Regions from separate parts of the Methylobacterium sp. Leaf93 genome, predicted to be linked through region 1. Evidence: predicted binding sites of a transcription regulator. Region 1 holds the regulator's gene; each other region holds the start of a gene.
What was found. The regulator LexA, encoded in region 1, represses DNA repair genes until DNA is damaged. The targets are predictions, from matches to a motif close to TGTTCNNNNTGTGTTCNG.
Positions count from the first base shown of each region.

Region 2: a site for LexA is predicted at 1,168-1,185, ahead of ASF26_RS11655 (putative DNA modification/repair radical SAM protein). Genes of this name have one in related genera too.
Region 3: a site for LexA is predicted at 1,456-1,473, ahead of uvrA (excinuclease ABC subunit UvrA). Genes of this name have one in related genera too.

Region 1 covers NZ_LMMS01000009.1:8,569-10,832, forward strand. The annotation lists gene ASF26_RS07895 (GntR family transcriptional regulator) at 1-91, shown strand, start outside; gene lexA (transcriptional repressor LexA) at 508-1,245, shown strand; gene ASF26_RS07905 (ComEC/Rec2 family competence protein) at 1,239-2,264, opposite strand, start outside.
Region 2 covers NZ_LMMS01000018.1:3,464-5,727, reverse strand. The annotation lists gene ASF26_RS11655 (putative DNA modification/repair radical SAM protein) at 1-1,150, opposite strand, end outside; gene ASF26_RS11650 (RecX family transcriptional regulator) at 1,325-1,927, opposite strand; gene ASF26_RS11645 (TAXI family TRAP transporter solute-binding subunit) at 2,017-2,264, shown strand, end outside.
Region 3 covers NZ_LMMS01000012.1:327,736-329,999, forward strand. The annotation lists gene uvrA (excinuclease ABC subunit UvrA) at 1-1,237, opposite strand, end outside; gene ASF26_RS10120 (PAS domain S-box protein) at 1,569-2,264, opposite strand, start outside.

The sequences.
Region 1 (2,264 bases):
GCGCGATGCGGAACTGGCCGAACGCCTCGTGCGCGAGCACGGCCTCGGGCTCGCTAGCCATGTGGAGAAGTACGGCGACTATCTCGACTGAACGGCATCGTCGCCGGTTTTTGGTCGCTGCGACCATCGAGGTCGGCGAATGAGCCAGGACATCCGGCTCCGGTCGGATTGAGGGTGCTGTATCGGCTCGCCGGTCCGTCGCTGCGGTCGAGCCGGATTCCCGATTCTCAGGCGAAGCCGGCAACCGGTGGCACCGTCTCTATTGAACGACCACGCCGGGGCGAACAGCCCTCGGGATCGGATGGTGTCGGGATCGAACGAACTTGCGAGGTGCGAACCGGCAGCCGAGTTCCGGTGCCGGGATGGCGGCGAATTTCAGCCGAGGAACAAACTCTACCATCGCGTTAACGGAACCCTTGCAGAACACTTCCAGAACGTCTACCGTGTTCGTGTTTTGTTTCGGCGGCGTTAGTCGCGGCCATTGGCTTCGGTGGAAGAGTGATCTGTATGTTGACGCGTAAGCAGCTGGATCTTCTCCAATTCATTCAGCAGAGAATGCAGGAGAGTGGCGTCCCGCCGTCGTTCGACGAGATGAAGGACGCACTCGATCTCAAGTCGAAATCGGGCATCCACCGGCTGATCACGGCCCTCGAAGAGCGTGGGTTCCTGCGGCGCCTGCCGAATAGGGCCAGGGCGATCGAGGTGATCCGGATGCCCGAAAGCCTGACCGGCGCCCCCGCGCCGAAGCCGGCTCCCGCTGGCGAAGTCCGCCGTTTTACGCCCAGCGTCGTCGAAGGCGGACGGTCCAAAGCGACGCCATCCATGCGCCAGCCCACGACCCAGGCTCAGGACGAGACCGGCCGGGCCATCACCATCCCAGTCATGGGCCGGATCGCGGCCGGTACGCCGATCTCGGCGATCCAGAATCAAAGTCACTCGGTCACGCTGTCTCCCGACTTCCTGTCGGGGGGCGAGCATTATGCTCTTGAGGTGCGCGGCGATTCGATGATCGAAGCGGGTATTCTCGACGGCGATCTGGTGGTGATCAAGAAGCAGGACACCGCGAATACGGGGGACATCATCGTGGCCCTCATCGACGATGAGGAAGCCACTCTGAAACGCCTGCGTCGTCGCGGTTCCTCCATCGCCCTGGAGGCCGCCAACCCCGCCTATGAGACGAGGGTGCTGGGTCCCGACCGCGTACAGATCCAGGGTCGCCTGGTCAGCCTCGTCCGCCGCTACTGAGGCCGATCCGAGGGCGTGTCCGGCAATAGGTCGCCTTCGTCTATCTCGGGATCCGATGGTTTCGCGATCTCGGCCGGTGTAGAGGGCACAGGCGAGGCATCACCCATGGCCCGTCGCCATGGAGCCCCGACGTTCGGTACGCGTGCCGATGTCGCGACAGGACCGTCCGGCCCGAAGCGAACGGCAGTCGCCCCCCGCTCCGCCAGGAACGCCCGATCGACGATGAGGCCGGCGCGGCATCCTTTGGGAGCGTCGCGGCGGGCTATGATGATGTTTGCCCTCTCACAATCCTCTGCAAAGGCCCGCTTGTCCTTGACGAGCGCCACGATGCGCCGCGTCTCCGTCCCTGCGGTGCAGCCGACCGTATCGCAACGGCTTTTCGTGGAGGCAGATATGGCACCGGCCTTCCGAGAATCGCCGTCCGCCTTGAGCCATTGTTCGAGGACGAACGCGGGCGGGTTTCCGAGGATGGCCAGTCGGCCGTCAAGGTCGCGCAGGGCCGCGCCCCCACCCTCCCGATCGATGTAGAGGTCGTAGCGCGGTGGTGTGGCGGCGAGGGCGACGCCGAGAGCGGCCGGAGCGAGTCCGATCCAGCGCAGCCCCGACACGGGGAGCGTCAGCAGGAGCAGGGCGAGGGCCAGCAGGCAGAGGGCCGTGCTGCCATAGGCCGGAACGACGAGGGTGGCGTGGCCAAACCCGCTGATCCACCCGGAGATCGTGAGCATCCCCCGTACCGCGAACCCCATGGCCCACCAGACCGGCTGATCGAGGGCAAAGGGATAGACGAGGATTCCGAGCACCGCCGCCGGCATCACCGCCAGAGATACGAGGGGCAAGGTCAGGGCGTTGCCGACGATGCCGAACGGCTGGACAGTCTGGAAATGATAGGTCGCGAACGGCGCCGTCGCGATCTGGGCCACCATGGTCGTCGCCAAGGTGCCAAGGACCGCGACGGCGAGGAACCGCCATGCGCGCCCCACTAGGCTATCGCCTTCGCGTGGCGGCATCCAACGATTGAG
Region 2 (2,264 bases), on a different contig from region 1:
CGCCGGGTCCCGGGTGATAATCGGCGGCGATCAGGAACGGGCGGGCGCGCTTGAGGCCGGAGGTGAGACGGGCGACGTCGTCCAGGCGCAGCCGCGTGTGACGCCGCGCCTTCACGATCTTGTCGACGGCCCGCGCACCGAGGCCCGGCACCCGCAGCAGCATCTCCCGGTCGGCGGCGTTCACGTCCACGGGGAAACGCCCCCGATGCTTCAAGGCCCAGGCCAGTTTCGGGTCGATGTCGAGGGAGAACATGCCGTCCTCGGCGGCATCCGCCACGTCGTCGGCGGAGAAGTCGTAATACCGGATCAGCCAATCGGCCTGATAGAGTCGGTGCTCGCGCTGGAGCGGCGGGGATTTCAGCGGCAGAATGGCGGAGCCGTCGGGGATCGGGCTGAAGGCCGAGTAATACACCCGCTTCAGGTTGAACGATCCGTACAGGAGGGCGCTCTTGCGGATCAGCGCCTCGTCGGTGGTGGTGTCTGCGCCGACGATGACCTGGGTCGACTGGCCGGCGGGCGAGAACCGGCGCTTTTCGGCCTTCGCCTCGGTGATCCGGGCGCCGATCTGCTTCATCGCGTTCTGGATGACCGGGCCGTTCTTCTCCGGCGCCAGCCGGTGCAGGCTGGCATCGGTGGGGAGTTCGAGGTTGATCGAGAGCCGATCGGCATAGAGCCCCGCCTCTTCCACCAGCCACGGGCTCGCCTCTGGGATCGACTTGAGGTGGATATAGCCGCGAAAGCCGTGGTCGCGCCGCAGGGACTTCGCCACCCGCGTCAGCAGTTCCATCGTGTGGTCGGGCGACTTGATGATGCCCGAGGAAAGAAACAGCCCCTCGATGTAGTTGCGCTTGTAGAACTCCACCGTGAGGGTCACGACCTCCTCGACCGTGAACTTGGCGCGGGCGACGTTGGAGGAGCGCCGGTTCACGCAATAGGCGCAGTCGAACAGGCAGTAATTGGTCAGCAGGATCTTCAGGAGCGAGATGCAGCGCCCGTCCGGCGTATAGGCGTGGCAGATGCCGGCGCCGGTGGTGGAGCCGAGTTCGCCCTTGCCGGCCACGCGTTTCGGCGCCCCCGACGAGGAGCAGGACGCATCGTATTTCGCGGCATCGGCCAGGATGCGCAGCTTCTTGGCGAGGGTCTCGTCCATGACAGGGACATGCGCGTCGTTCGTGTTTCGTTCAAGTTTTCGTCGGGCGCGGCCGAAAATGTCGCAGCGCGCTTTCCCCCTCTCCCCGCCGGGCGGGGAGAGGGCCGCATGGACCTCGTCGTCCATGCGGCGAGCGCAGGCGACAGCACTCCACGGCTCACGGGGAGGCGTCCATCACCGGTCGAGCCCGTCCTCCGCATCCACCTCCTCGTCGACGACCGCCTTCGCCAATCCATAGGAGAACCCGGCCCGCGCCATCGAGGCGAGATCCTTGTCGCGGTGGGTGGCGCGGAGGTCGGGGCGGCGGAACGGGCCGAGACGGCGGCGCTTGGCATAAGCGCGGGCCGCCACCTCCTCAGCATTGGTGCCCTCTTCCTCGCCCCGGTCGCGTTCGGTCTCCAGGGTTTCGGCGATCAGCGTCCGGTCGACCCCCTTGGCGGCGAGTTTGGCCGAGAGGCCGCGGGCGGAGGCCCCGCGCCGGCGCAGGGTCGCCGCCCGCGCGGCGGTGAACCGGGCGTCGTCCACGAGGCCGGAAGAACGGGCGCGCTCCACGATGGCGGCGACGGTCTCGGCGAAGGCGGCGGGGTCTTCGTCCCGGAGCCGGCACCTCTTGGCGACCCGGCGCTCCAAGGTCTGGCGCAGCATCGCCACGGAGGCGCTGTAGCGCTCCAGATACTGTAGGGTGACGCGCTCCAGATACGCGGCCGTGACCGGCGGCGTGGGTTTTGCCTCGTGAGAGGATGCAGTCGGTCGCCCTGCAACGTTTCGAGCGCTCATCGGTTCATCACGCTTCGGACAGGTTTCAGGATCATGAGGCGCCTCGTCTCGACTGTGAACCGGTTATCTGTCTTACCCCGAGAGGACGCATGCATGTCATGCCGGCATTCCTCCTGAAGCGCGAGTGGCTCCTGGTCGCGCTCGGCCTCGGCTTCGCCGTCCTTGCGGCCGCCGTGGTCTATCTGTCGCGCCCGACGGTGCTCACCGTGGCGGTCGGTCCGCGCGACGGGGCCGAGGCGCAATTGCTCGAAACCTATGCCCAGGCTCTCAAGCGGGCGCGGGAGGACGTGCGCCTCAACGTGCGGACCTATGACGACGTGCGCGACAGCGCCGCCGC
Region 3 (2,264 bases), on a different contig from region 1:
ACGGCTTGTTCACCTCGTAGGCGCGCATGCCGTCATTGTAGGCAAAGCGGATCGACTCGCGGCCGGAGCCGTAGAGGATCACCTTGTGCGCGGTCTCGGGAAGGTCCGACCAGGGCACGCTGGTCTTGAAGCCGTAATGTTTGGCCAGGGCGTCGAGGGTCTGGCCGTAATAGGGCGAGGTCGATTTCGCCCAGGGGCCGACGGCACCGCGCTTGAGGCTGAGCTTGGCGTCGGAAATGACCAGTTCGGGGTCGATCCGCATTTCGTGGCCGATGCCGCCGCAGGTCGGGCAGGCGCCGAACGGGTTGTTGAACGAGAACAGCCGCGGCTCGATCTCGGCGATGGTGAAACCGGAGACCGGGCAGGCGAAGCGCGACGAGAAGGTGATGCTCTCGCCCTCGGCCGGATCGGCGAATTCGATCAGCGCGATGCCGTCGGCCAGTTCCAGGGCGGTCTCGAAGGAATCAGCCAGCCGCGCGGCGATGTCGGCCCGGACCACGAGGCGGTCCACCACCACGTCGATATCGTGCTTGAGCTTCTTGTCGAGCTTGGGCGCATCGTCGATCGGGTAGTATTCGCCGTCGATGCGCAAGCGCTGGAAGCCCTTCTTCTGGAACTCGGCGATCTCCTTGCGGTACTCGCCCTTCCGGCCCCGGACGACGGGAGCGAGGAGATAGAGCCGGCTCTTCTCGGGCAGGGCCAGCACCCGGTCGACCATCTGGCTCACCGTCTGGCTCTCGATCGGCAGGCCGGTGGCGGGCGAGTAGGGGATGCCGACCCGCGCCCAGAGCAAACGCATGTAATCGTAGATTTCGGTCACCGTCCCCACGGTGGAGCGCGGGTTCTTCGAGGTCGTCTTCTGCTCGATGGAGATGGCCGGGGAGAGCCCGTCGATCTGATCGACATCGGGTTTCGACATCATCTCGAGGAACTGGCGGGCATAGGCCGAAAGCGATTCGACGTAGCGGCGCTGCCCTTCGGCATAGATCGTATCGAAGGCGAGCGACGACTTGCCCGACCCCGACAGGCCGGTGAAGACCACGAGCTTGTCGCGCGGGATCGTGAGATCGATGTTCTTGAGGTTGTGCTCGCGCGCGCCGCGCACGGCGATGACGCGACGGTCGGGGCTCCCCTCGAACAGCTTCTCGATCCGCGCCTCGACGCTCTCTTCCTGCGCCTGCGCCGCTTGGCTCTTCAGGCCCCGTGGTGTCTTGGCGGCGGCTTTTGCTTTGGCCATTGGGTCTCTTCGGCGGCAGGGCTTGAGCGGCAGGACTTGGGCGGCAGGACTTGGGCGGCAGGGCTTGCAGGAACGGGCAGTCGACAACGACGCTCGGCGGCGATCGTCTCCGAGACGTCATGCGGCGAGGTCGACGACGACGGCCCCGCCACCGGTCGCCATGTCGGGCGCACGGGCCGGGCGGGCAAGACGCACGCCACGCATATCCGTCACCCAGCTAGAACAAAAAGCGTACAGCCACAATATCGGCGTCGGATTTTGCCCACCGTCGGGACCAGACGAAGCTTTGAAGACCGAAAGGGCCACGCGAGCGGGACGCCTTTTTGGGCTGCTAGAAATTTCCCTGGAACCCCGAAAGCGGCGCCATGACCCGGCACACCAGGCCGTCCGGTTCGTAAGCGAGGGAGACCTCGCCGCCCACCGCGCCGGCGAGCCCACGCTCGATGAGGCGCGAGCCGAAGCCCTTCCGGGTCGGGGGATGCACGAGCGGGCCGCCGCGCTCGGACCAGGTGAGGTGGATCGTGTCGTCCTCGTCCGCCGCGACCACGCTCCACGCCACGGTGACGCGGCCGTCCGGCCGGGAGAGGGCGCCGTACTTGGCGGCATTGGTGGCGAGTTCGTGCATCATCAGGGCGAGGGACAACGCCGCCTTCGAGCCGATGACGATGTCGGGGCCCGACAGGTGGAACCGGCCGGGCTGCTGGTCGTCGTGCAGCGACAGGGCGCTCGTCAGCACCGCCGCCATCTCCGCGCTCTCCCGCTGTCCGGTCAGCAGGATGTCGTGGGCCTTGCCCAGGGCGATCAGGCGCGCGGCGAGGGCATGCTTGGCGGCCTCGATGTCGGTGACGTTGCGCAGGCTCTGCGAGGCGATCGCCTGAACCATCGCCAGGGTGTTCTTCATGCGATGGCTGAGTTCGCGGTTGAGGATGCGCTGCTGCTCGTCCGCCTCGATCCGGGTCAGCCCGCTCCAGGCCCGCTCCGCCACGTCGCGGACGAAATCGATCTCGTTCTGGGTCCATGCGCGCGG